2 regions of the Pseudoalteromonas nanhaiensis genome follow, and region 2 is predicted to be linked to the other one. Evidence: riboswitches for the same ligand, from Rfam matches in the RefSeq annotation. Region 2 holds a riboswitch; the other holds the start of a gene.
The links. Region 2 has a riboswitch for lysine ahead of dapA (4-hydroxy-tetrahydrodipicolinate synthase). Riboswitches for the same ligand answer to the same signal wherever they lie in the genome.
Positions count from the first base shown of each region.

Region 1: another riboswitch for lysine. It lies ahead of lysC (lysine-sensitive aspartokinase 3); the one in region 2 lies ahead of dapA (4-hydroxy-tetrahydrodipicolinate synthase).

Region 1 covers NZ_JBPNYQ010000002.1:174,915-190,842, reverse strand. Annotated here, with positions in the region: gene ACSFVZ_RS03160 (SH3 domain-containing protein) at 1-417, shown strand, start outside; gene ACSFVZ_RS03155 (TonB-dependent receptor plug domain-containing protein) at 468-2,306, opposite strand; gene ACSFVZ_RS03150 (DUF4136 domain-containing protein) at 2,473-3,027, opposite strand; gene ACSFVZ_RS03145 (Mks condensin complex protein MksF) at 3,452-6,238, opposite strand; gene ACSFVZ_RS03140 (condensin complex protein MksE) at 6,238-6,783, opposite strand; gene ACSFVZ_RS03135 (MksB family condensin complex protein) at 6,786-8,060, opposite strand; gene nhaD (sodium:proton antiporter NhaD) at 8,209-9,459, shown strand; lysine riboswitch at 9,548-9,720, shown strand; gene lysC (lysine-sensitive aspartokinase 3) at 9,802-11,181, shown strand; gene ACSFVZ_RS03120 (4'-phosphopantetheinyl transferase family protein) at 11,158-11,895, opposite strand; gene ACSFVZ_RS03115 (sodium-dependent transporter) at 12,043-13,368, shown strand; gene ACSFVZ_RS03110 (2-hydroxyacid dehydrogenase) at 13,467-14,450, opposite strand; gene ACSFVZ_RS03105 (glutathione peroxidase) at 14,416-14,931, opposite strand; gene ACSFVZ_RS03100 (NAD(P)-dependent oxidoreductase) at 15,046-15,927, shown strand.
Region 2 covers NZ_JBPNYQ010000018.1:16,808-32,735, forward strand. Annotated here, with positions in the region: gene acnB (bifunctional aconitate hydratase 2/2-methylisocitrate dehydratase) at 1-2,550, opposite strand, end outside; gene ACSFVZ_RS14835 (OmpA family protein) at 2,833-3,900, opposite strand; gene ACSFVZ_RS14840 (OmpA family protein) at 4,372-5,430, opposite strand; gene ACSFVZ_RS14845 (protein adenylyltransferase SelO) at 5,785-7,197, opposite strand; gene ACSFVZ_RS14850 (DNA-3-methyladenine glycosylase I) at 7,206-7,901, opposite strand; lysine riboswitch at 8,084-8,280, shown strand; gene dapA (4-hydroxy-tetrahydrodipicolinate synthase) at 8,418-9,302, shown strand; gene ACSFVZ_RS14860 (2,3,4,5-tetrahydropyridine-2,6-dicarboxylate N-succinyltransferase) at 9,317-10,057, shown strand; gene ACSFVZ_RS14865 (PLP-dependent decarboxylase) at 10,057-11,262, shown strand; gene ACSFVZ_RS14870 (succinylglutamate desuccinylase/aspartoacylase family protein) at 11,268-12,386, shown strand; gene ACSFVZ_RS14875 (phospholipase A) at 12,574-13,611, shown strand; gene ACSFVZ_RS14880 (bifunctional GNAT family N-acetyltransferase/hotdog fold thioesterase) at 13,654-14,547, opposite strand; gene ACSFVZ_RS14885 (spermidine synthase) at 14,776-15,465, shown strand; gene dtd (D-aminoacyl-tRNA deacylase) at 15,635-15,928, opposite strand, start outside.

The sequences.
Region 1 (15,928 bases), on a different contig from region 2:
CATAAAGTTGGCACTGATATTGATGCATTTTTATTTCATAATATGATAGGTGGTAGATTAGATGTAAGGGGAAAAGCTCGGGCTAATTATCAATTATTAGAAAAATATGTAATTAATGCATTAAATGGAGATGCATACTCCATTGATCAAGTTAGGTTGTGGGTAACGAAATCAAGAGGCGGTTTAGAAGAATTAGCACAATTAAGTTCAGTTATTAAACTTTTTTACACACATGGAGACAGTATGAATCAGGCTGGAATTAACTTGTCATCAGGTTGGGGCCGAACTCTGATAGAAACAGGAAAGCTAGATGCTTTTGGCAAGGTATTAGACTTAGGGCTTTCGCCTTGGTCCAATTACAAAGTTACTTATAATAATGTTCATAATGATCATTTACATATCAAACTAACCGAATAGTTACTAAATATGAATACCTCCTACGAATAAGGGTGTAAGAGGTATTTCATTTACCACGTATAGGTAGCACTTAGCGTATATTGCTCGCCGCGACCAGGGGTACCTGGGACTTCTTCGAATGATTCATCCCAAATGTTGTCAGCTGCTAAGGTAACAAACACATTATCAAGCTGAGCTGGGGTGAATTTTAGCGTTAACTGCGTAAAGAAGGCTTGATCATCAGAGCTACGTAGGCGGTTACTATGTTGTTTACGCCATTCGTTATCGATACGTAGCTCAAGCACATCCATCGGTTGCCATACTGCGCCCAGTGTTACACGGTGATCAGGGTAGTTCAGCGCATAAAAGCTCGCATCAATATCTGCCGTACCATAGTCTTCTGACTTCTCTAAATAGGTGTAGCTGGCAATCAACTCAGTGCTTTCAAACGATTTATTCGCTAAAAACTCAACACCGAAGGTGTCTATATCAACCGGGTTTGCAAAACGAGCTGAGGTTGCATCAAAGCGATATGTCCAATCCGTAAGGTTTTTATCTTTGCGGTAGAAAATAGCTGAATCTAAACGCCACGAAGACTGTTCAATCAGTAAACCTAGTTCAAGGTTATCGGTGGTTTCGCGCTCAAGGCTGTAGTTACTTCTGAATAATCCGCCCGTTTCACTGCCGCCAATTGCTGTATAACCAGGAACTTGTGTTGCTTCGGCGTATGATGCATACCAGGTATGTTCACTGCCATTTTGATGAGCTACTTTCAGACTTGCATCGGCAATAAATGAGGTAGCTGAGCTATCACGGTTTGTATCATCAAATGCAGCACCAACACGTACAGTAAGCTCTTTGTTCGCTGCAAGGGCCGCCTTGTACTCAGGTAAGATACTTAGCTTAGTGTAATTGCGTGACGTAAAGTTGTTTTCAAGAGACGTTGATTCAATTTCATCAGCAATAAATTGGCCAGCATAATTAATAGCATAGCGGTTATTTAAGCGGTGACGCCCAGAGAGTGCCAATGACTTAACCGTGGTTTCGTGAAACGCTTCAAAAATAGCTGGGTTTTCACGAGATAATACATAATGGTCGTTATGTTTACGATAATAACCAGTCACTTCAAGGCTATTGCTCTCACCATACACTTGCTTGTGGTTAAGCATGAAAAGCTTGGTTTCAAGATCTTCGGTTTCGTTAAAATTAAATGGTGTGTAAAGGTTTGGCCAACCAAAAAACTTCTCTTGGCGTCCAAACATAAAATCGGTTTGCGAGGTAGAGCTTGCAAGTTGAATACGCGCTGAGGCACGTTCAAAGTCGTGGTCGCCATTCTCAATTGAGCCATCGCTTTTTGAGTGCGAGTATTCACCCTCAAAACCTAATCGCCAATCTGGTTTACTATCCAGCTTTTGGCTATGGGCAGCATGAATGCTTTGTAAATTAAAGCCATTCGTACCTGTGCCAAGTGAAACGCTGCCAGTGCTTGTGATAGGGCGCCAGCCAAATGAAACTGTGCCAACCGAGCTATTCATACCATAAAGGGCATTATCAGCACCTGTAAGTACTGAAGGGCCTGTTAGCATCTGTGGGGCAATTGGAATTTCAGCAAAGTAGTGGCCAGATTGAGGGTCAAATAACGTACTGCTACCAACACGAAAGCCAGTATTTTCGAAAATACCACCACGAATGGTGACATCAGCTTGTGCTTCAGCCATATTGCGTGATTGCAAATCGACACGCGGGTCATATTCTAAGTTTGATACCGGCGCATCAAAAGTACCAACCGGTTCTTTATTTGCGGTTGCTGAAACTTCAACGGTGATTTGTTCAATGTTGTTGGTGTCTTCTGCTAGCACTGAGCAAGTGACGAATAAAGCGGGAAGTGTAAGCTGTACTGCGCGTACCATCTAAAACTCTCTTGATTATTTTGTTTAATCTGGGGTAGTGGGCTAGTTAGGCGCACTGAAAATTGCGGGTATTGTATCTGAATCACTGAGTTATACCACTCCAACCAGATTTCAATAGGCAATAAAAAACCGCGCTAATTGCGCGGTCTTTTTACTAAAACAGTGTTTAGTTTTGATTAATTGATTGCGGTGGGAAGTTACTTAGAATGTTAGCAACGGTTTCATTGATAACTTCAGTGCGCTTTTCAGGTGATTGATTCTTTTGCAAACGACCTTCTTTAGCGCCACGCCAAACTAACTGGTTAGAAGCGCGGTCAACTACGTCTAAAATTAATGTACCCACTTCGTATTCGCGAGTCGTTGTTTGCGTGTTATAACCCATGCCCCAGTAATTCCAGCGTGCACCGTAACCTACGTTGAAGGTATCTACATCAATTTTTGTATCAACTGACGCATGATAGTTAATCAGTACATCTGCTTGTGCCATATCAACAAGCTTCATACCGCTTTTTTCAAGTTCAGCATTAACGGCTTCACGCACACGTTTTTCCATTAAAGGACTAATTTGGTAGTTCGCTACGTTTTTAGTTAAGCTCGCATTAGGTACCCAAGAGAAGGTTTTATAATTACTAAAATCTGCTGATTTGTCGTAATCCCAGTCAGGCGTTTTAGCACAGGCCGCTAAAAATAATACAGCCGTCGCGATTAATAAGTTCTTCATATTGTTTGCTCCTTGGCAAATTTCCACTACTTGATTGATAACATAACATAAAAATAATTCAACGGAATGATTATTTAAAAACTATGGCACATTTACAAAAAAGTACTGTAATAGTTTGTAATAAATACCCAAACCACCTCAAGGTGCGAGTTTCAGTTGGAATTAAAAGCGATTTAGGCAAGGCATTGATTGCAAGTAATAGTGGTTCTATTGTTCAAATCAATAACGCAGTATAAATCGCTTTTAAAGCAACCCTTTGGGCGCTTCTCAGGCACTTACTCTCATCGTTGTTACTTCTTAAAAGGGACTGCCATTGTTGCAAAGTAACGCCTTGATATTAAGCACCTATGAAACGCTGAATTCTGGATCTTAAGGTGGCTTGGGTATAACCATCCTTGATTAAAGCAATGATTAATTTTTGCAATTAAGCACTGTGTTCAACTTCTATCCAGTCTTTTTCATCAACCCAGTTTTGCGCACCATCTTTCACTGTACGAATTGGGACGATGTAATCACAGCTGACTTGTGGTTTAACTGAGGCAAAAATCGGCACAAAGCCAAAGCTAAGAGCGGTTTCGATAATTGCTTTTTGGTTTTGTGGGTCGATATCAGCTGCTTCATCGATATAAATCGGAATACGATACAGGTTTTGCTCTTGATCACTTAATAAATAACGAATAAACAGCATGCCACAAAGTAGCTTAATGGTGATACGAGTACCGTTAGAGCCGGCTGAGTCTATTTTTTCGAAGTGTTCAGTTTCACCGGCACGATTTACTACTTCAAAACGAATATCAAATAAGTCGGTCAGTGTTAAACCTGCTTTTTCTGAGGCAAGTTTAATTAAATGATCTTTCGCTTCGTTTACCGCAGACTCGCTATAAGGCTCTTGGCTTAATAGGTCTAGGGTATCGCCTTGCTCAAACTGGTTTGAGGTACTGATAATGGTATCAATGCTATCAACTAACATCTTGCGCGGAATAACATTAATTTTGAATGCTTGAAGGTTAGAGATCCGATGCTGACTAATGCCTTTATTAAAGCTGTTCATTTCGCGGCGTAGGCGATCTAGGTCTTCACGCAAGCCTTTAATGGTGGCGGCTACTTCGGTTAACGCAACTCGGCCTTGACGCTCAATAGCATCGCGCTCGTTATCAATGTTATGAAACGCGCTAATAAGCTTTTCGTATTTAGTAAATTCATCGTTTTCGTTATCAAACTTAGTAATACCCGCATTATAAATATGCATGTAGGTGTTACGTACGTTGATATCAAAGTTGCGTAGTTCTTGGCAGTCTTTGTTAAAGTGATGAATGAGATCGCTTAAATTATCAAAATCAATACTGATCTCAATCATGTATGGCGTCACTTTGCCTGAATAAAAATCAAGCGTGTGATCAATACGTTCTGATTTAACTTGGCGTAAACGGTCAGCTTGACGCGCAAGCAGATCTTTTTTCGACTTGATAATCGAACGACGGTCGCTGATTGAACCACTGTTCTTTTGAATGTCTTGCAGGTAGTCGTCAACTTGTTCGCGCTCTGCATTTAATTGCTCTTTTAGTAGAGTTTGTGCATCGACAGATTGCTGCATCACTTCAAATTGTTCAAAGCGTTTTAATGCTTCTTCAGAGGCCATTAGCTCATCATATAGGGCATCTTTTTCTTTTTGCTTTTCGGCGACATTCGCAGCGACTTCACGCTGCTGTTTAAACTCTTTCAGTGAGTTTTCAAGAGCAGCGAGTTGCGCGGTTAATTGCTCTTTATTTTCGCCCGTTTGCATCTGCACAGGACTTAGCTTTTTAAGTTTAATCGTTGCGCCAGGAAGAGTCAGTACACCGCCTTTAACATTGGCCGATAACTGCTCTAAGAACTCACCAAAGGCATCTTCGTCTGTGATCTCAACATCACCATTGCTGGTGGTGGCAAACGATAAGATATCTGGGTTTAGAATACGCGAAATCTCTTCAACTTCTTTCAAAGATAAATCTTCACGCATACGAGTGAATAAATTGAACTCGAGATTCTTTAACTGCAGTTTTAAGCTCTTAATTTGCTTTTGTGTTTCGCTAATGCGGTAATCAAGGGTGTGTAAGCTTTGACCTTGGGCACTGCTTAATGAATGCGATAGCGATTCATAATCTTGCTTAAGTTGCGTAAGGCTAACTTTTAAAGTGGCTTTATTAACCAATTCAAACTCAGATTTAAGCGCTCGATAGTCTAAAAACCATTGTTCAATCTGTGTTTGTTTACGTTCAATATCACGCGATTGCTGAATATACAGCTGCTGCTTTTGTTCGAACTCGTGCTTTTCGTGTTCGATATCTTCAAGGGCAATATTTAGCTCAGTGAGTTGCTCTTGTTGATAGGTTTCAAAGTCAATCAGTGCTTGGTCAATTTTTGGCGCATAGGCAGCAAGCTTACCTTTTAAAACCGTTTGGTTTTCAAGCATAGATTCAAGAGCTGCGATAGGCTCTTGCATTGACTCAAGGGCTTTTAATTCACGTTTAGCGCGATTCACTTTATCGAATGAACGTCGCCACACTTCATAAAAGTCGACCCGTGAGTTTGACATATGACGCTCAAATACACGTAGCATAAAGCGCTTAACATCACTGGCACCTAACTTATGCAAGTTAAGAATACGGCGGAAAATTTCTTTGTAAATCGCTGAGTCTTGCACGTTATTGAGGGGGATCATCTTTAAGTTGATATCGCCATCAAACGGCGTTGCGCCGCCAGTGAGCAGGGCGTTTAGCTCTTGCGCTTTTAATTCGATTGGAATGAAACCTTGCTCTCTTAAGTGATTAAAAAGCTTGGTGAATTTTACAATGGTCTTGCCTTGAGTGTAGTGCTCTAGGTTTAACTTACCTTGGTAGCAAAAAAACTGATGCGCATATCCGGCAATTTTACCAAGGCCAGCAACACCAATCACCACAGGACCATTAGGTAAGTCAGCTTCAAGTAAAATATAGGATTGATCTGACGAAAAGTAGAACTTTCGGGTTTCGTCTAAATCGTGGCCATCCCATTCTGTTAAACGTAAATCATTAATCAGTGGAAATTGCAGGGCATTAATCACCGAGCTTTTACCGGTATTATTTGGCGCACAGATTGAACTACTTTTATCTAGCGGGATCACGCATTTTGCATAGCCTGCGGTATTTAAAAGCGCAAGTTTGCTGAGTCCGTAAAGGCTTTGGCTTTGCATTATTCGTCATCTCCTAGGTAGGTTTCTTCGTTTACTTCCATTAATGCATCGATATAACGATAAATTGGCGCTTGCAGCATAAAGCCGTTTTCTACTTCGCGCGCAAGACCTAAACGTACCATTCGCAGGTAAACGTCTTTGCGTAAATCTGAGCCTGAGAAGATTTCTAATTGATCAAACAGGTGCTTGTTGATTTGCACTAAGGTTTGCATCAGTTCTAGGTCGTTTACTTCATCAAACAAGGCACGCATTGGATCTTTACCCGTATTGGCATAGTGCTCAATCAAGATGTAGATAGTCAGTGCAATGGCACGCGAAATTTTACCCATGTTTGGGGTGCTTTCGTCGCTGCCAAAATAGTAAAAGCCACGGCTATCGTGTTGTAGGTCATGGCCAAGAGCGTTAAATAACGCGCGATAAGCATCAATGTGTTGGTCAAGCTCTTGCCACATAAGCGTGTCTTGCTCACTAATGTGGTAGCCTGATGTGAGCTTTTTATTAATAGCTTGCAGATGCGTTAAATCATCTAAATTAATATCTGTCATGGTTATTGCTCTGTTGCTTTTTTATCGTCAGCAATCGATGAGTTAAATGGGTAAAGAGAGAAGTGTTGCTGGGCAATTTTTATTTTTACTTTCTCTTGGCTTTGGCTAATCTCAAGGTCGCCATCGCTAATTAGTTTTTGATACAAGAACAGCATTTCGTCAGCCTCTAGATCTGGGTAGCTTTCATCTAAAAAACTAAGGAGCGGCTGAGCTTTTTTGCTGGCTTTTTTAAAGCGTTTTCTAAATTGGGTTTTAACATCGTTGTAATCAGGGATATGCGGACTTTGATACGCAGGTACATCATCCTGTTCAGGAAGCTGATATTCATCGTGCTCAAAGTCGACTAAGCCTGCCATATAGGCCACGATATGACGTTGCTGACCAAGTGAAAAACGCTGTGCGTCGGAGACAAAGTTAGGCTGTACCGCACTTAACATGTTATCGACGCCATTTTTACGCACTAAACCAAGCACTTTAGCCGCTTGGCGAGTAATTAGGTTATTGCGGCGTAATTCTTCACGCAGCGGCATCAGCATATCGGCGCTTTTACGTAAGCTTTCACGACCAACTAAATGCATTTCTAAAATACGGGTACGTAATTGTTCAAGCATGCGCTTGTCTTGATATGACTTACCTAGGCGGTCAATTTGCTCTATTTGCGTGCTAATTTGCGATTCGATGGTATGAAAGCAAGCATGAAAATCACCACGAATATCAACCATTTCAAGCATAGGTTCAATGTATTCATCGAACGCTTCAATGACTGCTTGATAGCGCTTTTGCAAAGATTGCACTGCATTGTTAGCTTTGGCTTGCTCAACAATATTTAAAATTGCGTTTTCATTATGGGCAAACAATTTCATTATTTTGCGAACCCGATCATCCATAATGCGGCTAAAGCGGCGTAGCTCGTCGTAATCTTCAATTTCACCCGCTTTAGCAAGGCGGTTACCAAGGCGAGCAAGGTCATCAACGAGCACACTAATTTCTTGGGCAAGACCTAGGTGCTCTTCTTGTAGCAAGAAAGTCGCAAAATCGGCGATCGCGCGGTTGATTTCTAACTGCGATGACTTAGCCAGTGGAATAATGATGTCTTGATTCAATAAACGATTTGTTTCTTTATAAATGCGTTCATTTGACCAAGTGGGTTGTTTTTGTTTTATCGCATTTTGTACGTCTTTCAAGCTGAAATCAGCCATTTTAAAACGTTTAAATAATAGTTCTAACACCCCCCAATGCTCTGTAAGGGTATTTAATAACTTTTTAGCTGGGATCATAAGGCTCCAGTAAATTCAGACTTTGGTGTTAGCGATTAGTAGTAAATTATGTAATTGAGAATAGTTTTATGCTGTCGATGCTGCTAGAATCCGCGCCGAAACACTCGTCTTACAATTTTTACATTATTATAAAGGTTGTTCAAACACCATGGTAACCCCACTTATCCTAACCCTGATAGCGGTGGCATTTTTGCTTATCGTTATAGAGGATATTATCCATGTAAACAAGGCCAAAACGACGCTTTTTTTTGGCACTTTATGCTGGATTATCTTATTTATCTCTCCGATTCATGGGCAAAGCCCAGAAACCATACAACATCAACTGGATCACAATATATTAGAAATCGCGACTTTGTGGCTATTTTTAATGGCTGCGATGACCTTTGTAGCGTATTTAAACTCTAAAGGCTTTATCCAGAATATTGTGCATAAAATAATGCCAAATCAAATCAGTGAACGAAAGCTGATGTTTTTGATTGGTGGTTTTGCGTTTTTATTTTCATCGATATCAGACAACATAACCGCAACTTTAATCTCGCTTGCGGTAGTGATGTCACTGAAGTTAGATCCTAAAAAATTAATAAAATACGCAACCTTAATTGTATTCAGTGTTAACTCGGGTGGGGTGTCGTTGATCACGGGTGATGTTACAACCCTGATGATTTTCTTAGACGAAAAAGTCACCATTGCTAACTTGTTATTATTAATTGTACCTGCACTTGCAAGTGTTGCATTGTTAGCGGCAATGTTATCGGTGGGTATGTCGGGTAATGTGGTATTTGAAAAGCAAACAGCTCGTCGTATTGAAAAAACCGATATTACCATTGCGGTTATCTTCTTCTCGACCATCATAGCCACGTTAACTTTAAGCGTACTTTATAGTGTGCCACCGCTATTAACCTTTTTATTTGGTTTATCACTGATGTTTTTGGTTGCGCAATTTTTAATGCGCAAAAAAGATGTGAACAAAAAAATCATCGATTATATTCGTGAAATTGAGTACGACACCTTATTGTTCTTCGTGGGTGTGTTATTGCTGGTGGGTGCATTAAAAGAAGTTGGCATGCTTGCTAAATTTACTCACCTTTATGAATTGATGGCGCCTGAATATGCCAATTACTTAATGGGGCTATTATCGGCGGCAGTAGATAACGTACCTTTAACTGCTGCACTTTTAAAGGCAGATATTGTGATGAGTCCACAGCAATGGTTGTCGTTTACTTACGCAACAGGGGTAGGTGGCTCAATGCTTATTATCGGTTCTGCGGCGGGTATTATCGCTATGAGTAAAGTAAAAGCGCTTACATTTATGAGTTACCTAAGAATGTCGGTGTATTTATTGATTTCATACACCGTAGGTTATTACGGTTCGCACTTAGCGGGCAGTTTAATTTCATAAAACAACTTGACAGCTAGACGTCTAAACGTTAACTTTCGAAGCCTGCTTTTAACAGCAGGCTTTGTTATTTTAACCAGGTGTTAACTTAACATTCAGAAGAGGTGCGATACTTAGGTAGTTAATGTGAGGTGACGAACGCCGATGACCATTAATGAGGGAAGTACTCGCCGAGAAAATTATCCGGACGTCACGGTTATTTTTCGGTTTATGGGGCTGAATCCTCAAAACTGTCACCAAACTAGGTGGAGAGCTTCTGGCATGGACTACTCTTTATTTTCAAAGCACCCCCTTGCCGAGTTCTTCTTGATTTACTGTGGATAGTTTTCCACAAAAGGAGACGACATGAATACCCAATTAGCCGCCAATACAAAATCAGATTACGTTGTTGCAAAATTTGGCGGTACCAGTGTAGCTAACTTTGATGCTATGAGCCGCTGCGCAGAAATCGTTTGTGCTGATAACCAAGTACGTATTGTTGCTGTGAGTGCCAGTGCTGGCGTGACCAATCATTTAGTTGCATTGTGTAAACGTGATTTGAGCGCGGCTGAGCGTGATGAACATATTACTGGTGTGGTAGCCATTCAAGAAGCAATCTTGGCAGAGCTGTCGCTTGATGCTGATTTAGCACATGGCTTTAATGAAACGCTTAAGGCTTTCCAAAATCTAGCGTCAGAAGGCGCAAAGTCAGTAGCTGAGCAAGATGAGCTATTGAGCTTTGGTGAGCGTTTATCATCGTATTTGTTTACTCAAGTATTACGTGGCCAAGGTCTTGATGCGGTGCGTTTTGATGTACGTAAGGTGCTAAAAACAGATAGCCAATTTGCTAAAGCAACACCTAATGTTGCAGCAACCGCTGCGGCTGCTAAAGAGCATTTAGTGCCGCTACTTGATGAGCAAGTTGTGGTAACCCAAGGCTTTATTGGTAGCAATGAACATAATCAAACAACGACTTTAGGGCGTGGTGGTTCAGATTACAGTGCTGCATTACTCGCTGAAGCAATTAACGCAAAAAGCGTGCATATTTGGACCGATGTTGTGGGTATTTTCAGTACTGATCCGCGTTTATGCGCCAAAGCAAGCCCAATTGCTCGCTTAAGCTTTGATGAAGCGGCAGAAATGGCAACGTTTGGTGCAAAAGTACTGCACCCTGCAACCATTTTACCTGCAAGCCGTAGCCATATTAGTGTGTTTGTTGGTTCAAGCCGTGAACCACAATTAGGCGGTACATGGATTGAAAAAGAAAAGTCTCAGCAACCGGGTATTCGTGCAGTAACGCAGCGTAAAAACCAAATTCTATTAACCGTTAAAAGCCCAGAAATGCTTCTTGCGAGTGGTTTCTTAGCGCGTGTATTCACCATTTTAAGTGAGTTTAATATTTCGGTTGATTTGGTTACTACCTCAGAGATCAGTGTTGCAATTACTTTAGATAACGCGCCAAATGCATCACGTCCTGAGCTTGATCAAGCCTGTTTAGATAAGCTTTCTGAGTTTTGTCATGTATCGGTTGAGAACAACTTGACGCTGGTGGCTTTAATTGGTTCTGAAATTCAATTACGTCAGCAAGAAATGAACTTAATGCAGGTATTAAGTGACTTTAATATTCGTTTAATTTGCCACGGTGCAAGTAAACATAACCTGTGCTTCTTAGTTGAGCAAAGCGAGTCAGATGAAGTCGTGCAGGCTATTCATAGCCGACTATTAGAAAGCCAAGTCGCGGCGTAACTCGTTAAAGTTAATAAAAGAGCACTGCCAGTCAGTGCTTTTTTGTGCCACAACACTTATATCAAAGCCTTCAATAGAGTTACTATTCGCGCTGAAATTATGTTTGCTCAATTCTTCAAATACATTAGGAGCAAGTAGTTTCGCAATTGGCTGTGCACTTGCTTTGGCAAGCGCTTCTTTTAATGTCCAGATTCTAAAAAAGCACTGTGCCTGTTCATCGGGAGTGTCAAAACGGCTAATTAAGTCAACTTCATCTTGATGATAAAAATGCTTAGCGAGTTTGATAAAAGGGCGAGGCTTGCTGCTTTGTTCAATATCAAAACCAAATAGCTGCTGTTCTGGGTTAAGAGCTGCACCGATTAAACCATTTGAATGAGATAAACAGGCCCACACAGGTTCTCTAACCGGGGTATGTAGCTTTAGCTTGCTGTCTTTGTCATCAAACTGGCTCGATATTTCATTGAGGGCTAAATCGTCATTAGGGTAAGCGTGTTGATACAAATATTTTAAGGTTAAGCGAGTCGCTAAGTACTCTTGCTTTGCACTAGGAACTTTGCGTTTTTCAAGCACACTTAACTCAAACTCACTGAGTAATTTATCAACGGGTAAACTTGCAACATCAATACGTGTTGCATCCATAAGCATAATTTTTTTGGCTGTGGTTTGGCACTGCTGTTGAATAATAAGGGTGTTCGAAAAGTAGTGACTGCTCATGGTTTAACGCTTACACAGGGCTTGAATTTAGTTTTGTTTATTTTTACAGCAAATGCACTTATATGGGCACTAACAAACGCAAATAGTTTACGCAGTTGGCTGTAATTATGGTTTAATGAGGAAAAATAATAACAGATTTGTAGATGTATGGCACAAGTTCGTGACGGCTTTCAAAGCCGATTAGGTTTCGTTTTAGCCGCTTCTGGCGCGGCGGTAGGTTTAGGTAATATTTGGGGCTTTCCAACACAAGCGGCAAACCATGGCGGCGGTGCATTTTTACTTGTTTATTTTATTGTTATTTTCTTATTAGCGCTTCCGGCTCTTTATACTGAGCTATATTTAGGTCATCAAGCACAAGCTAATCCTGTAAAAGCATTATCAAATGCATGGCAAGAGACTGCGCCTAAAGTAGGCGCTGCAGCAGGCTATGTAGGCTTGTTTGGTGCGATTGTAATGCTAAGCTTTTATTCGATTGTCGCAGGCTGGATGCTTGCTTATGCCCTTGAGCCAATCGCAAACTTCTTTGGTTTTACTGAGTTAAGTAACTTTTTGCACAGTGACTCCATGGCGCGCAACTTTGTGTTTACACCGCTGATGCTTATTCTTACTGCGAGTATTATTTTAAAAGGCGTTAAATCAGGTATCGAAACTTGGTCACGCCGCTTAATGCCATTATTGCTAGTGTTATTAGTGGCGTTAATTGCTTATATCGCCACACTTGATGGTGCGATGGATGGTTTTGCAGCCTACTTAGTGCCAGATTTCAGTCAAATTCTTGATGCAAACTTAATTATTGCGGCAATGGGACAAGCGTTCTTTTCATTGTCGTTAGGTGTAGGATGTATGATGGTTTATGGCTCTTATTTAAAACCAGATGCGAACCTACCTAGATTAACTGGCACTGTGGCACTGCTTGATACCGGTGTGGCCTTTTTAGCGGGTTTATTGATTATTCCGGCTATTTTTGTTGCTCAACATAACGGTGTAGAGGTATTTAGCGGCGGTAAATTGGTCGGTGAAGGGCAGTTAATTTTTGCAATTTTACCTGAACTGTTTAGCACTATGGGCCAAGTGGGTTTACTCGTTGGCTTATTATTCTTTGTATTAATGTCGATTGCCTCAGTGACATCAACCATCTCATCGACCGAAATTCCAGTGGCATTTTTAGTTGAGAATCACAGTATTGAGCGAAAAAAAGCGACTTTATTTGTAACGCTAGTCGTGTTTATTGCCTCATCACTGATTATCTTAAACTTTGACTGGTTATTTGGCTTAGTGATTATGGTGCTTACACAGTACCAATTACCTTTAATGGGACTGTTCTATTTCATTACTGTTGGCTGGTTATGGCAGCGTGGTAATAAATTGCATCAAGTATCGAGTGGCCCTCATTATTGGTTTGCCCAGTACATTCGCTTTGTCTGTCCGTTATTAATGACGGCGGTATTTGTGAACGTGGCGTTGTTGAAATAGAAATTTGAGTTGCTAGTTACAAGTTTCTAGTTTCAAGGTAAAAGTAAAAGGCGTGGGGTTTAAACCTCACGCCTTTTTTAATTTAAGGTGCGCTTGCTTTAAATAACTTCGTTAGTTAATGGTAAACCTTGGCTTATTTCATTGGCGCTTTGCAATGTAGTGCAGGCTATTTCGCTAAGTGCTTCTTGGGTGAAGAAGCCTTGGTGGCCTGTGACTAACACATTCGGAAAGCTAATAAGGCGTGAAAAAATATCGTCTTGCATGATTTCTTCACGGTGATCTTTAAAGAATAACTCTGACTCTTGCTCATACACATCAAGCCCTAAGTGTCCGAGCTTTTTAGACTTAAGCGCTTGAATACAGGCTTGAGTATCGAGAAGTGCACCACGAGAGGTGTTAATCAGCATGACACCGTCTTTCATCTTCTTAAATGCGCTAGCATCAATTAAATGATGGGTATGCTCGTTGAGCGGGCAGTGCAATGAGATGACATCACTTTGTGTGAGTAATGTGTCTAAATCACATAGGGTGTAAGGGCCTTCACCAGCCATTGGGTCACAAACGAGTACTTTCGCCCCAAAGCCATTTAAGATATTTACCAGTGCTAGGCCGATTTTGCCACACCCGATAATCCCAATAGTTTTTTTAAATAAGTTAAAGCCTAGTAAACCGTTTAAATCAAAGTTGCCTTCACGTACTCGGTTAAAGGCTTTATGGGTTTTTCGGTTGAGCGTTAGCATAAGGGCAATACAATGCTCTGCCACGGCTTCTGGGCTATAAGCGGGCACACGGCAAACCTTTATGTTATGCTCTTTGGCAGCATCAAGATCAACATTATTAAAGCCTGCACAGCGTAATAAGATTGCCTTTATGCCTAGGGCAGCCATATCAGCAATGACGTGTTTGTCGACTGTATCGTTAACAAACACGCACACAGCATCAAAGCCTTGGCAAAGGGGTGTGGTATTGCTGTTTAAGGATTGCTCAAAATAACTGAGCGAAACAGACTCAGCGTATTCAGTTAGATTCCTTTCAAAAAACGGTTGCTCATACTTTTGCGCACTGAATAAGGCCAGTTTCATCATTTAAATTACTCTCTATCACCATTTTGAGGGTTTCGGGTTTGGTGCGCGGGGCATATCGCGCAACGAGTTGACCCTCTGAGTTTATAAGAAATTTGGTGAAATTCCATTTAATTGCGCGGTTTTGTGCTATTCCACGGGTATGACATTTTAAATAATTAAATAAAGGATGGGCCTCTGGGCCGTTCACTAACACTTTGTTAAAAATGGGAAAGCTAACATCAAAGTGTTGCTGATAAAAGGCTTGTAGCTCATTGCCATCAAGCGGTTCATTGTGGCCAAATTGATTACAGGCAAAACCGAGTACGGTAAATCCTTGCTGTTTATAGTCTTGATACAGCTTTTCAAGGCTTGCCATTTGCACTGAAAAATTACATTTGCTGGCTATATTGACAATAAGCGCTGTTTTACCTTGTAACGATTCAAGGCTAAAGTTTTCACCAGATGCAAGCTGGGCATTGAAACGATATATACTATCCATGTTTTACCTGTGTGTTTTTGAACGGTTTAAATGAACTTTTTTTCATTCGCTTTTTAGTTATTCGGTTGAGATAATGAAATTATTACTAATTTATCACTCAAATAGGTCAGTTTTATGTCAATGAAAGTCGCCTTCATCGGATTAGGTGTAATGGGTTACCCAATGGCGGGTCACCTTGCCAACGCAGGTCACACCGTGACAGTTTACAATCGCACAACGGCTAAAGCGCAAAAGTGGGTTTCAGAGTATCAAGGTAATTATTGTGAAACGCCAAGTGAAGCCGCTAAAGGCGCTGATATCGTTTTCATGTGTGTAGGCAATGATGATGATTTACGCTCAGTTGTTTATGGTGAAAATGGTGTACTGGCAAGCATGCATGAGGGCAGCTACTTAGTTGACCACACCACAACCTCTGCTGAGGTGGCACGTGAAGTAGGCGCTCAGGCAAAACTACAAGGTATTGCATTTTTAGATGCCCCTGTTTCTGGCGGCCAAGCGGGTGCAGAAAATGGCGTATTAACTGTGATGGTAGGTGGCGACGAAGCTGATTTTAATGTTGTTCAACCTGTAATGGCTGCGTTTAGCCGTTTTAGTCAATTATTAGGTGAAGTAGGCTCTGGTCAACTTTGTAAAATGGTAAATCAAATTTGTATTGCTGGTGTGGTGCAGGGCTTAGCTGAGGGGTTACACTTTGCAAAACAAGCGGGCCTTGATGGTGAAAAAGTGATTGAAACCATCTCGAAAGGTGCAGCTGGCTCATGGCAGATGGAAAACCGCTACAAGACAATGTGGGCTGGTGAATACGAATTTGGTTTTGCTGTTGATTGGATGCGTAAAGATTTAGGCATCGCTTTGGATGAGGCAAAGGCAAACGGCGCAACTTTGCCGATGACGGCAACAGTTGATCAATATTACGCCGATGTACAAGCTTTAGGTGGCGGCCGCTACGACACCTCAAGTTTATTAGCGCGTATTGAAGCGCTACATAAAAAGTAAT
Region 2 (15,928 bases):
AGGCATACGGTGGAAGTTCAGGTAACGATATGTATCAGCTGCAGTTGCATTGATCTTATCTGCATACTCTTGGTACTCAGCAGGTGTAGGTAGTTTACCTAAGATTGCCGCTACTGCTGCAAGCTCTGCTGATGCTAAGAATACGTTTGCGCCAGTACCTAGACGGTTAGGGAAGTTACGCGTAGAGGTAGACACAACTGTTGCTTTATCAGCAACTCGTGCTTGGTTACCCATACATAGTGAACACCCTGGAGTTTCGATACGCGCACCTACACGACCAAAGATACCGTAGTAACCTTCGTCAGTAAGTTGGTCTTTATCCATTTTAGTTGGTGGTGCAACCCAAAGTTGAGTTGGGATACGGCCACTGAAACCATCTAGTAGTTTACCTGCAGCACGGAAGTGACCGATGTTAGTCATACAAGAACCAATGAATACTTCATCGATTTTCTCGCCTGTTACGTCTGAAAGAAGACGTGCATCATCAGGGTCATTTGGAGCACAAAGGATTGGCTCTTTGATATCAGCTAGGTCGATTTCAAGTACGTGTTTGTACTCTGCATCAGCATCAGCTTCCATCAGCTCAGGGTTAGCTAACCACTCTTGCATTGCTGTGATACGACGCTCAATAGTACGAACATCACCGTAACCTTCAGAGATCATCCACTTAAGCATTACAATGTTTGACTCTAGGTATTCAGCGATAGACTCTTTAGAAAGTTTAACTGTACAACCTGCAGCTGAACGCTCAGCTGATGCATCAGAAAGTTCGAAAGCTTGCTCAACAGTTAGGTGCTCAACACCTTCGATTTCTAGTACACGACCAGAGAATTCGTTGATCTTACCTTTCTTCTCAACTGTTAGAAGACCTTCTTTGATACCGTAATAAGGGATAGCATGTACTAGGTCACGTAATGTGATACCTGGCTGCATTTCGCCTTTAAAACGTACTAAGATTGACTCAGGCATATCAAGTGGCATTACACCTGTTGCTGCTGCGAATGCTACTGCACCAGAACCCGCAGGGAATGAAATACCTAGAGGGAAACGAGTATGCGAGTCACCACCAGTACCTACTGTATCTGGTAATAACATACGGTTTAACCATGAGTGGATTACACCGTCACCTGGACGTAGTGATACACCGCCACGGTTCATGATGAAATCAGGAAGTGTGTGGTGAGTGTTTACGTCGATTGGCTTAGGATAAGCTGATGTATGACAGAAAGACTGCATTGTTAAATCTGCAGAGAAACCTAAACACGCTAGATCTTTAAGTTCGTCACGCGTCATAGGACCTGTTGTATCTTGCGAGCCAACCGTTGTCATTTTCGGCTCACAGTATTGACCAGGACGTACGCCAGGCATGTTACATGCTTTACCAACCATCTTCTGAGCTAATGTGAAGCCTTTACCAGAATCAGTTACAAGGGCAGGTTTGCGGAAGATATCTTCAGCTTCCATACCTAGTGATGCACGTGCTTTATCAGTTAAACCACGACCGATGATCAGTGGAATACGACCGCCAGCACGCACTTCATCAAGAATTACGTCTGATTTAAGAGAGAAAGTAGAGATTACTTCATCTGTGCCGTGACGCTTAACAACACCTTCGTATGGGAAGATATCGATTTGGTCACCCATGTTTAGCTCATCAACAGGTAGTTCGATTGGTAATGCACCAGAGTCTTCCATTGTGTTGAAGAAGATAGGTGCGATTTTACCACCTAAACATACACCACCAACGCGTTTGTTTGGTACGTGAGGAATATCATCACCCATGAACCAAAGTACAGAGTTAGTTGCAGATTTACGAGAAGAACCCGTACCAACTACATCACCAACGTATGCAAGAGGTAAACCTTTAGTTTTAAGCTCTTCTAGTTGTGAAATTGGACCAACTTCACCTGGTTTGTCAGGGTTGATACCATCACGTTCGTTCTTCAGCATTGCTAAAGCGTGTAGTGGGATATCAGGACGTGACCATGCATCTGGAGCAGGTGAAAGGTCATCTGTGTTTGTTTCGCCCGTTACTTTGAATACGGTAACTGAGATTTTTTCAGCAACTGCAGGCTTGTTTACAAACCATTCTGCATTTGCCCAAGATTCGATTACTTGCTTAGCAAATTCGTTACCTGCTTTCGCTTTTTCTTCTACATCGTAGAAAGCATCGAACATTAATAATGTGTTTGATAAACCTTTAACAACGATTGGTGCTAACGCTTCGTCGTCTAGAAGTTCGATCATAGGTGCGATGTTGTAACCACCTAACATAGTACCAAGTAGCTCAGCTGCTTTTTCTTTTGATACAAGTGGTGAGCTCGCTTCGCCTTTTGCAACTGCAGCTAAGAAACCTGCTTTGATGTAAGCAGCATCATCAACACCTGGTGGTACGCGGTTAACAAGAAGGTCTACGATAAATTCTTCTTCACCTGCCGGTGGATTTTTGATTAGTTCAATAAGATCAGCCGTTTGCTGAGCATCTAGTGGCGCTGGTACGATACCTAACGCGGCACGTTCTTCTACGTGTTTACGATATTCTTGTAGCACAATATTGCCCTCTTGGTGACGTGAAAGTACTCGGTTCTATTAATCTAAATAGCAATTTTACCCAGTACTTATAGTATTCTGACGGTTAATTATAAAGCTTTTAAGTATAGATGAAAATCCATGCTGCGCTTAGGCACTTTATATTCAGTATAAATAACATGAATAGTACTAAAAAAAAAAGCTATTCTGATGAATATTTATTAAGAATCATTCCTATCTGTGTTTTAAAAGCAAAAAACCCAGCACTAGGCTGGGTTTTAAACTCTATGCAAAGTCTAACTATTAACGCTCTACTTTAACACGTTCAATAACTTTAACTTTTGCTTCTACACGACGGTTTTCTGCATGTGCTTCCGGCGTGTTAGCTGGATTTTTAAGACGCTCTTCACCATAACCAACTGTAGTTAGGCGCATCGCATCAATACCATCTTCAATAAGCTTCTTAGCGACTGCATCAGCACGTTTTTTCGATAACCACTTATTGTAGTCTGCTTTACCAACAGATGAAGTGTGACCTTCTAATACAACATCAGTGCCTGGATGCTCTTTTAAGAATGCAGCTGCACTGTCAATATCATCTAAATATTGTTGTGAAACTTTAGATGTATTGTTAGGGAATGTGATTAGTAAGCTCTTCGTTACTTCACGGTCTTCGTATAATGTACAACCAGAAGCATCTACAGCATCTGTCATAGGAGTATTAGCGCATTGGTCATCTGCATCAGGAATGCTGTCGCCATCGCTATCAACTGGCTCAACCGGAACAGGTACAACTGCAGGTGCTGGCTCAACTGGCTCTGGTTCGCTTTGATCACCAAAGATATAGCTGAAACCTAATTTAGCACCAACATCAGTGTAGCCACGGTCAAGACCTTGGTATAAAGAAGTTTCTGCGTTAAATGCAAAGTTATCTGTAAAGTAGTGCTGGTAACCGGCACCCACGTTAGCAAACATTAAATCTTCATCAACAGCGTCAAGGTTTTTCAAACCGAAAATACCGTAGAATGGGCCACCGCCAAAGTGATACAAACCATCGATACCGTAACGCTTACCGCTTTCAGAACCACTCATGGTAGTTCCATCGTTGTCGGTCACGTTCCAATCGAAATCCATATCTGCGTATTCTAAGCGGGCACTCCAGTAATCGCTAAAGCGATAACCAAGCTCTAAACCCCACCCTGTTGAGTCGTCTACGTCTAGGCCACCTGGCGGATAATCACGGATATTCTCCCATGAATTATCGTAGTAATCACCAAACGCACCAATATAAAAACCTTGTTTCTCGGCTGCGATTGTTGAGGCACTTGTTGCAGCAAGCGCTAAAGCAATTGTAAGTGGTTTCAGTTTCATGTTTCATTCCCTTCCATTTAAGATAACTTAAGGCCGTGTAGCCTACATTCCGTCAAGATAGTTGATGAGTAATTAATCCAAACTTAATAAACCCAAACAACATAATAAATTTTCTTAATTTAACAACACCAACTAAATACAGCGACGTAAAAAGAATCAATATAAATCCAACAATATTGATACTAAAAAAACATTACAGTAAAAATAATTATATTACCTAATAATTATTCTACAAGGTAACTAAAAAAGCTATAGCACAAATGGTTGATAGTTACTTTGATGATTCAAATCAATATTCACTTAAATTATCATTTAAAAAAAGGTACATTCTGAAGATTATTTTATTTAATCGAAAAATAATTATGTTCTTAAATTAAAAAAAATAAAGCCGAACCAACTACTTGGCTCGGCTTTACTATTTGTAACTATTTATAAATATAGGAGTATTTACATATTTATAATAATTTAGTCTTATTTACGAAGAACTTTTACACGTTCAACGCTTGTAATTTGCGCTTCTACACGACGGTTTTCAGCATGTGCTTCCAGTGTGTAGGCTTTATTTTTCAAACGCTCTTCACCGTATCCAACTGTCGAAATTCTATCTGCAGCGATACCGTCTTTGATAAGTTCATCAGCAACATCTTGTGCGCGCTTTTCTGAAAGCTTCATATTATAGTCAGCATCACCCACTGCAGAGGCGTGGCCTTCTAATACAACTGATGTGTCTTGGTTTTCTTTCATAAACGCAGCCACATCTGCAATATCGCTGAAGTATTTGTTTGGTACTTCTGCTACATCATGCGGGAAAGTAACTAACAAGGTGATAGTTGCTTCTTTTTCTTCGTATAATGTACAGCCTGTGCTATCTACTGCATCAGTCATTGGTGTGTTAGCACACTGATCATCAGCATCCATAACACCATCATTATCGCTATCAGTTGGAGCGCTAACAACCGGCGCAGGCTCTACTGGCTCAGATGAGCTTTGGTTACCGAAAATATAGCTGAAACCTAATTTAGCGCCAACATCAGTGTAACCACGATCAAGACCTTGATATAAAGACGTTTCAGCGTTAAATGCGAAATTGTCTGTAAAGTAGTGCTGATAACCGGCACCAACGTTAGCAAACGTTAAGTTTTCATCTAGAGCACTTAGGTTCTTAAGACCAAAAATACCATAGAATGGGCCGCCACCTAAGTGATATAAAGCATCAATACCGTAACGCTCGCCGCTTTCAGAGCCACTTGTTGAAGTACCATTAGCTAAATCTGCAGTCCAATCAAAGTCCATGTCTGCATATTCTAGACGCGCGCTCCAGTAATCACTGAAACGATAGCCTAACTCTAAGCCCCAACCAGTTGAGTCATCAACATTCAATCCACCTGGCGGATAATCACGAACATTTTCCCAAGAATTGTCGTAATAGTCGCCAAATGCGCCAATATAAAAACCTTCTTTTTCAGCAGCGAGGGCTGTAGAACTCGTTGCAGCCAGTGCTAACGCAATAGTAAGTGATTTTAGTTTCATTATTTCCTTCCCATTTTCACAATAAAGCTGTTTTCAGCTAATGTTTGTTGAGTATTTAAAAACTGTTGAGTAGCTCAAAAAATCAATCTTACGATAGTTCATAAGCCACAATTTTACTTATTTATTAATTATCAATGCTTAACACTTGATGCTTAATACTTAATAAAGCTGAATCCAATATAACAAAAGAATTATTTAAATTACGTCTAACATGATTCTAAAGTCGTATTAGATCATCATCTAAAGCAATAAGTTAACTCCATTCTATGATAGCACTTGCGTTTATTCTGCTCAATCAGCAAGCATTTAAAAAAACTAAATAAACACTTTTTATTTCAAGCAAGTACAAATGCATTAGGTACCACAAAATGTTTGATAATTAGCATCGCCATTTTCAGGTGGCTCATACCAAGATTCGAATTGCTGATCGTAAACGTAGGGCTTTGATAAAACTGATAAAAAGCCATTCAGCATTGAACTACATCCTGTTTTTTCATATTCCGCCAAGATCATTTCAATATTATGGTTGCGTGGAATGACTGCAGGATTAACAGCACGCATGATGTCATAACTTTCAGCTGATGTTCTGACTCGCCACTTTGCAGCCCACCCCTTAATACTATCCGGTAATGCAAAATCCGCAAGTAATGACTCCGTAAGAGCATTGAAAGTATTAGTATAATCAAGGTTATTTTGCTGCATCAGAGTGAGTAACTCAGTCACTAAAGCTTGGTTATCGTCGTGTTCATCTAGAAGTCCTAACTTCCGTCGCCACATTGTAGTAAATGCATGATTAAACTTTTCAGCAAAACTATTTACTGCACTGGATAATAACGACAAAGCTTGCTGTTCATTTTTAAATAATGGCAGCAAGCTCTCAGCTAATCGCGCGCAATTCCAATTCGCAATGTTTGGTTGGTTACCGAATGCATAGCGCCCTTGATGGTCTATGGAACTAAACACAGTATCAAAGTCAAACTGGTTCATCATAGCGCATGGGCCGTAATCAATGGTTTCACCACTCACTAATGTATTGTCTGTATTCATTACACCATGGATGAATCCCACTCGCATCCAACTGATGATAAGCTCAATTTGCTTATCTATGACTGCGGTTAAAAAGTCTACATAACGTTGCTCTGCACGCGTATCTATCTCTGGGAAATGACAACTGAGTGCGTAATCAACTAACTTTTCTAAGCCTTCAATATCGCCCTGGGTTGCTAAATACTGAAATGAACCAACGCGAATATGACTTTTTGCTACGCGAGTTACGACAGCGCCTGGCCGAGGTGGTTGTCGATACACCGTTTCGCCGGTAGTAACAACAGCTAAGCAGCGAGTTGTCGCGACACCTAATGCAGCCATCGCTTCGCTCATTATAAACTCACGAACCGCCGGCCCAATCGCACAACGTCCATCACCACCACGTGAAAACACTGTAGCACCCGCCCCTTTAAGCTGTATGTCCCACAGTACGCCTTCAACGTCTTTAACTGCTCCAAGCAAATGCGCTCTGCCATCCCCCAGACGTGGTGAGAAATGACCAAATTGATGCCCTGAGTAACCTAAAGCAATAGGCTTTACGCTGTCATCAGTTATTGAGCCACTTAACTGTCCTGCTAGGTATTCTGGATCATGATTAATACCAAGCGACTGAGCTAATTTATCATTGAATAACAATAATGCGGGATCAGCGGCGCGAGTAGGCATATCTTCAATAGCCAATAGTTCGCTGATATCGGTATACCTAGTTTGCAGTTTCATAACAGTTCCTATCGCGCAGCTATGCCAACGCGGTTATCGCCTACCCCATAGGCAACTAATTGACTTAGCGCTTGCAGGCTAAAGCCGCTTTGTTGTTGTAGCTCGTTGAAAAAGTCTTGTGCAGCTTGCAATGACTTTTTAGTTTGTAAGCCACCGTCAATTAATTCATGAGCACGTAAATAATTTTCTACGTCTCGAGACAGTAAAAAAGTATCCTTACCCATGGCACGCAATGCATAAGGCCCTGTGTTCCCACCTAGTCGCGCACCATGCTTTTTTAAGTAAGCCCACAAACCGATAATATTATTTACTGGCCAATCAGCTACAAATTGGCTGAAACTGCCATGTTTTTCAGCTACTTCATGGATCATGTAGGCATTTTCAGGGATCGTTTGTACTTTTTTAAAGTTACGAATAATACGTTCATCACTGGCTTTTTGCTCGAGCATATCAGGTGGCATCATTAATAGTTTCTCAACACTGAAGTCCCAAAATACCTCTCGAAATCCTGACCACTTACTATTGATAACAGACCAGTAAAAACCACTTTGGAACACTTTACGCGTTAACTCTTCCAACCATAAGTCGTCATGCATTTTGGCAATTTCAGCGCTATCAAGCGGGTCAGAAAGCAGTGCAAGCAGCATTTCTTCACTGCCCTTACGGGTGACAGCTCGCTGATAGATATCGTTAAACTTTTCCATTCTTCTTCCAATTCGTCTGGGTAATACTAGTGTACTAAAAACACGCTTATACGTAACCATGTTGCAAAATCGGTCACTAAAAAAACGAATACTCCGCCTTGACACCTAGATGGCTAAAATGCTTTAATCGCCGCTGATACCCTATTTAACTATGTTGGCTTTAAGCTATAAAGCGAGCATAAAGGGCTGGAAGAGGTGCGTTATTCAGGTAGCGTATAGGAGGAGCACAGACTCTGTTGATCATACGTGAGGGGAATTAACGCCGAGAAGTAACACCGTTTGTGAGGTGCTTATTTCGGGCGACTGGGCTGAATCCCAGCGACTGTCACCAACAATAGCAAAACGCTATTGATTAGTTTGGTGGAGAGCTTCTGGTCTTAGTATAATAAGGCCGTTGCGTCTTTATTATCTTAAGCCCATTCGCTCTTCGAATTATACCTTGTTCGAACGACGACATGCGGCTCCATTCAAATGCTCCCGCATAAACTCTTCGAATACCTTATAAGTTCGTGAGAGATGATCAACAATTTTGATTTAAACGACTATCCACTATGGACAGCGCTTGTCACGCCATTTTCTGAATCTGGCGAGGTCGATTATACGGCCCTTGGGCAACTGGTCGCCGAGCAGCAAGATGCTAATAACGGCATTTTATTGCTTGGCAGCACCGGCGAAGGACTGGCGCTTTCACTTAAAGAGCAACAAGCCATTGTTGAGCATGTTTGCCAATTATCACCGACTGTACCACTTATGGTCGCTGTGGGCGGCATGAACCTTAAGCAGCAAATTGCTTGGGTTGAATACTGCAACCAACTACCTATTCATGGCTATCTATTGGGCTCTCCTCTGTATGCAAAACCTGGGGTTGTTGGCCAAACACATTGGTTTGAAAGCCTACTTAACGCAAGTCATCACCCTTGTATGTTGTATAACGTACCAGGACGTAGTGCAGTTGAGATTTCACCGCAGGTGATCAAAAACCTTGCTGAGCACAAAAACCTTTGGGCTTTGAAAGAAGCCAGTGGTGACATTAGCAAATTTGAAGGCTTTAGAACGGCGTCACCAACACTGGCTATCTTCAGTGGTGATGATGCACTTATGCCGTATTTTGCTCAAGCTGGTGCAAAAGGTTTAGTTTCGGTTGCCGCAAATGCTTGGCCGAGTCAAACCCATGAGTTTGTTAAACGCAGTTTAAGTGGTCAATATCCAAATCTATTCACCGATTGGTCGCAAGCGATTCAAAGCTTATTTGCTGTCGCAAATCCAATCCCCGTAAAAGTACTGATGCACCTGCAAGGTAAAATAAATACCCCGCATTTACGTCCGCCGCTTACGCATTTAGAGCTTGAGCAAACAGACAGCATCACCCACGCAAACAACACAATTTTATCTTGGAACTAAAAACAGGTTTTATCATGAGCTGGTTAGAATTATTAAACAACTTAGAATCAGGCGCAGTTCGCGCAGCTACACAAGACGAAAACGGCAACTGGCATGCCAATGTTGAAGTTAAACAAGGCATTTTAGAAGCCTTTAAAAATGGCACAAATACCGAGTTCCCGGGTGGTTTTGTGGATAAGCACAACCTAGCACCACAGGGCTTTGCTGCAAATGCCGGCGTGCGTATGGTACCAGGTGGTAGCAGTGTTCGTCGTGGCGCACACGTTGCTAAAGGCACGATTATCATGCCACCAGCGTATGTAAATATTGGCGCATTCATCGACGAAGGCACGATGGTCGACAGTCACGCATTAGTGGGTTCATGCGCACAAGTAGGTAAAAATGTTCACCTAAGTGCAGCAGTACAGTTAGGTGGCGTGCTTGAGCCAATTGGTGCCAGCCCTGTGGTTATTGAAGATGACGCTTTCATCGGTGCAGGCTGCGTTATTGTTGAAGGCGTGGTTGTGAAAAAAGGTGCTGTACTTGCGCCGGGTGTGCGCTTATCTGCAACCATCCCTGTCTACGATTGTGTTAATGAGCGCCAGCTAAACAAAGGTGAAGCAATTCCAGAAAACGCGATTGTAATCCCAGGTTCTCGCCCTGCTTCAAATGCATGGGCTCGCGAGCAAGGTTTAAGCATGTCTTGTGCATTGATCGTGAAATACCGTGACGAACAAAGCGATGCATCATTACTGTTAGAAGAGGTTTTACGTTAATGAGCTTTTTGAGCACGCCCATCAAGCAAGCGGTTGAACAAGTTTCAACACATCTTGATACGCCATTTTTTATCTATGATTTAGATAAATTAACTGCACATTTAAATCAACTAACTGCGCAAACCGATGTGAAACTTTGGTATGCCGTTAAGGCCAACCCGCTGTCTCGCATTATTCAATGTTTAGACAGCGCAGGGTTTAATTTTGATGTTGCAAGTAAAGGTGAACTTGAGCAAGTACTTGCCCAAGGCATCGATAGCGAGCGCGTGCTCAACACAGGGCCTGCAAAAAGCCCTGCACAAATTTCACATTTTATTGCTCGCGGCGTACGTACCTTCGTGGCCGAGAGCATAAACCAAGTTCGCTGGTTAAATGAGCAAGCAACAAAAGCAAATTGTCAGCTGCAAGTTCTGTTGCGTGTACAACTTCGTTGGCCAGACAGCGAAAAGAACCCACTTGGCGGCGATAGCCTTACTCCTTTTGGTTTGGGCTGTGATGAGTGGCAAGCGCTCACAGTAAGTGATTACACTGCTCTTAACTTTGATGGCCTGCATATTTTCCAATGGGGCAATATGCTGAGCACTGACAAACTCGCCGAGCTATGGCGTGCGATGATTGCGCCATTACAACAACTAGCAAGTGCATTAAATATTAACCTTAATATTCTCGATTTAGGGGGTGGCTTAGGCATTCCTTATACTCAAGATGCTAACCGACTCGATTGGTCTGCACTTATCGAGACTCTGGCGAGTATTAAAGCAGATGCCGGTGTCAAAGAGCTTTGGATGGAACTTGGCCGCTATGCGGTGGGCGAATGCGGCCATTACGCCACACCGGTTGTTGAACGCAAAGAAAATTACAATCAACAGCAGGTGATTTTATCAGGCGGTATTAACCATTTACTTCGCCCTGCTGTGACAAGCCAAGATTTTCCTGCGGCGTTACTGCGTGAGTCAACGGCTGAGCCTGCAGCAATGACTTTATATGGCCCGCTTTGCACTGCACTTGATTGCTTAGGTGAGCACCAACTAGCTAGTGATTTAAGTGAGCAAGACTGGTTGGTATTCAGCCAATGTGGCGCGTATGGCTTTACCGAAAGTATGCCGTACTTTTTATGCCACGAATTAGCGGCTGAATACATCCTTGAACAAGGCAATATTGAGTGCATTCGTAGCGCTGAAGATGCCAGCTATTATTTAAGGTAATCACCATGAGTAAAGAATTAATCAGCCAAGAGAATATTGTGGTTGGCGAAATTGCCAACGGCCTACCACTGACAATTCCTGTGTATCGTTTAAAAGGCGATGGCACAGGGCCAAACATGTATATACAAGCTAATATGCACGGTGCTGAAGTACAAGGTAACGCTGTAATTTATCAATTGCTTGAGCAGCTAAAATCACTCAAGCTGCGTGGCGATATTACCCTAGTGCCTTATGCCAACCCAATTGGTTGTAATCAAAAGTCAGGTGAGTTTACTTTAGGTCGCTTCGATCCAATTACTGGCACCAACTGGAACCGCATGTACCGCTTTAATAAAGCGTTACCGTCACAGATTGCTGAACAGCATAAAGACAGTGATGATGCGACCCTTAAAGCTGCGTTTAAACAGGCACTCGTTGCTGACATCGACAGCCAATTAACGGGCCCAGATTACAGCTTAACAACGGGTAAGCGCATTGCACTTAACTTGCAAAAGCTTGCCCATCAGGCTGATATTGTTTTAGACCTTCACACCGGGCCTATCTCAAGTAAGCATTTATACTGCCCCCAATACGCCAAAGCCAGCGCGAGCTATTTCAACATCGAACATGTGTTATTGATCCCAAGTGATTTTGATGGCGCAATGGATGAAGCGAGTTTCTGCCCGTGGTGGTCGTTATCTGAAGAGCTTGCCAAACAAGGCCGTGAATTTGCAGTTCAAGTCGAAGCATTTACCGTTGAACTTGGTAGCCAAGAAAAAATCGATTTAAGTGCAGCCCTTGAAGACGCCAATAGCATTTTAAGTTACCTCAATCATAAAGAGGTATTGGTTGATGCCGCATATCAACCAAAAGCGATGACACGCTATGCATGTATGCTTGAAGATTATGTAGCTTACTACGCACCTATGGGTGGCATGGTAGAATACCTTGCACCACTCGGTGGCCATATAAAAGCAGGCGAACCAATTGCTCATATTTTACGAATGGAGCGCTACCTTTCTGAGCAGCCACTACAAACATTGAGTTTTGATAAAGACGCCATCGCTATTTTGCATTTTGCCTCAGCAAGCGTGAATCAAGGCACCGAACTTTATAAGTTTTTTACCAACGTATTTGAGCTATAAGCTCACCCCTTCTCATTGCGTGAGAGTCGACGGCTTATGCCCTTAGGCCGTCACAGCAGGGCTCCAAGCTTAGCTTGGGGCTCTCTATTTACCTAAAATATCAACAATTCAGTATAAGTTCACGGTTACTTATGTAAAAATCGTTATAATTATTCTTACTTATAAGTCTATTCAAAAGGGAACTGCAATGGGATGGCGCATTTGGCTGGCAGCTGCTGGCTTATTTTCTGTACCTGTATTTGCTCAAACTGAACAACCACAAACCAATGAACAAGATGACGCGCTAGAACTCGTAAAGCAGTGTATTTTGAACGAAGCCATTGGCGGTGACGGCAAACAAACACTCGAAGAACTTCGTAAAAAATGCTCTGACTTAGACGAGAGTAAAAAACTTACCGCTTTAGACAAACGTAAAGCCCGTGAAGAAGTGAGCAAGAAAAACCGTAATGTGATCACTCCTCATAAGCGTAACTACATTTTACCACTTTCATATGTATCTAATCCGAATGAGCGTCCATTTGATGGTTTAAAAGATCTTGCTGAGCAAACTGATGGTGAACCACTTGATAACCTTGAAGTGAAATATCAACTATCAATTAAAGTGCCTATTTTCGAAGGCTTCTCAGATAAAGATCAGGGCGTATTCTTTGCGTTTACCATGCAATCGTTTTGGCAGTTTTATAACAAAGATATTTCATCACCGTTTCGTGAAACAAACTACGAACCAGAGATCTTCTGGGTGAACTACCTTGATCCTGAGCATGTGCTTTGGGGCGATGAAATGGCAATTGCAATTGGTGCATCACATCAATCTAATGGTCGCAGCCAACCAAATTCACGTTCATGGAACCGTATCTATGCCGATTTCTTATGGGAAAAAGACGGCTTTGTATTTAGCTTTAAGCCTTGGTACCGAATTCCGGAAGATAAAAAAGACGATGAATTAGAAGCGCGTGGCGATGACAACCCTGATATTTACAAATACATGGGTTACTTTGAATTCTCAGGTGCATACCGTTATAACGAGCATGAATTTAGCTTTATGACCCGTAATAACTTAAATTCAGATAACCGTGGTGCAATCCAATTAGATTGGTCTTTCCCTCTATGGGGCAGATTACGTGGTTACGCACAATACTTTAATGGTTATGGCGAGAGCTTAATTGATTACAACGCCGATATTGAACGTTTTGGTGTGGGTATTCTGTTAACTGACTTGCTTTAGCTGATAAAGAGCGAGCTTTAGTTAGCTCGCTCTGAATATGCGTTATTTTTTAACAATGAAGTGACCTTCAAATTCAGCAACTAACACATCACCATCGTATACATTCACTGGTACATGGTAGCTTGCTTTGCCACTGTCTTCTAAATCCGCTAACTTGCCTTTACAGCCAGCCAGCTCAACACTACCACGAGGGTCGTTATTCAGTGGCTTAAGGTATTTAATGTTAGCATCAGCTAATACGATATTCCCTTCAAGGCCCGCTTCTTTCAGTGCAAGGTAAGTAGCACCCCAGCCAGTTAAAGTCGCCAGACTGTAAATTGAACCTGCAAACATAGTGTTATGAAGGTTTAAATTCGCATCTAAATCAGCACGAGTAGTAAATTGCCAATCGGTATAGCTTTCAACTTTAATTCCCATCGCATCACTGATTGGAATCGACTCACGCCACGTATTTTGCAGTACTTGTGTCCAGTTTGGATGACGGAACCAGCCCGGCTCAGACGGTTTTTGTTTTACCATTTTCCAGTGTTGTACATCGTCATAGGCAAGGTGCGCTTTTTCTTTTAACTCGTAGCCGTGACGTTTATAAAACTCTAAGGCACGTTCACGGGCAAAAAGCACGAGCTCATCGGCATCTTGAGTCCACGCTATTTTTTCTAGCTCATGCAGTAAACGACTACCAATGTGCTGATTACGATTCCCTTCAGCAACCGCCATATAGCGTACTTGTGCTTGTTGATGATTATTAAAATGCAAACGTGCTACACCTAATACTTCGCCATCATTGTTTTTAATAAAGCGATGCTCGGCATCTTGCTCTAAGTCATCTTGCTCAGAGCCGCGCGGCTCACCCCAAGGTGCTCTTAAAACCTGCCAACGTAATGAATAATACGCTTGCCAATCTTCGCTACTTTGCGGTGTGGTCACTTTAAACATAAATACTCCTGTGAAAATACAGCCACTGTCTGTTATTTTTCTAACGTGGCTCGACGAATGCAAATTACGATACGCGATCTTCTTGCAAGTTGGAATAATACTTTGGTGACCCAGCTTAAATTATTATTCAGAGCTGTAAAAACTAATGCACAATTGCACTTTATGGTGACTAGTCTATGCTGAAACAATTGTCATACTTTTTAAACATAAAAGCTAAAGGCCCGAGATATGGAACATTTTTTTGAACCCAGTGGCGCAATAAAGCATAGTTTTATTGAAGAATGTCACCAGTTAGGGCAGCTGATTTACTGGCACAAGCAAGGCAATTACAGCATTCAAGTTAGGCAACTCAATCAACTACGTTGGTTATTGATTAACGAAACTCTTCAATCTGTTATCGAAAAACGTCAGCCTAACAGGCTTCTTTTCCCTCATTTACAATATCTTGCGAAGCTCTGGCAGAAACTTGATGAACCTAAAAAAATTTTAGAGTTAGGCTTAGGTGGCGGGGCAATTCGTAACTATCTTCAGCATACCTACCCTGATAGCCAGCTTATTTCAGTGGAAAAAAACCCCGATATTATTCACTGTTATAAACGCTACTTTGGTGGAGATCACACAAGTAATTTACGCTGTTTCGATGCTCAACAAATACTTGAGCAAGGACACGAATACAATTGGATTATATTGGATTTATTCAGTGAAGTAGATGGCCCACTGTTTTTATACAAACATACTTTTTATGCCAAGCTTCGCACAGCGATGGCTAAAGGTGGTGTATTATTTATTAACTTTTTATCCAGTCACCCATCGCAGTTAAAGCAACTTGAGCATTTACTTATCACCGAATTCGGCAAGCGACCAAGTATCGAAAAGATCCCTAATTATGTGAATCATATCGTGATGATCAAAAAATAAAAATACTTATACCAATCCGCTTAATTAAGTAGTCTATTTTGAGGCAATAAAACCTCGTTGATAACAAGGCAAAAATTTCGTTATTTAGTTGTTCTAAATGAGAAATTTTTAACGCAGGTAGCGACAGGTTTAATCCCTCAAAATGATTAAGTATTATTGCGGATTGGTATTACACAGATAAATTAAAAGTAACGGGACCATCGTTACATAGGCTTACTTGCATATCAGCACCAAATTGCCCTGTGGCTACTGTTAACCCGGCTTTTTTAGCTTCAGCGATAAAATACTCATAGAGCGTATTAGCTTGATCAGGCGTACCAGCACTTGAAAAGCTCGGACGCATGCCCTTTTTAGTGTCTGCGGCTAGTGTAAACTGCGAAACCACCAACAGTTCACCCTTGATATCATTCAAACTTAAATTCATCTTTCCTTGTTCATCGGTAAAAATTCGGTAATTACTTAC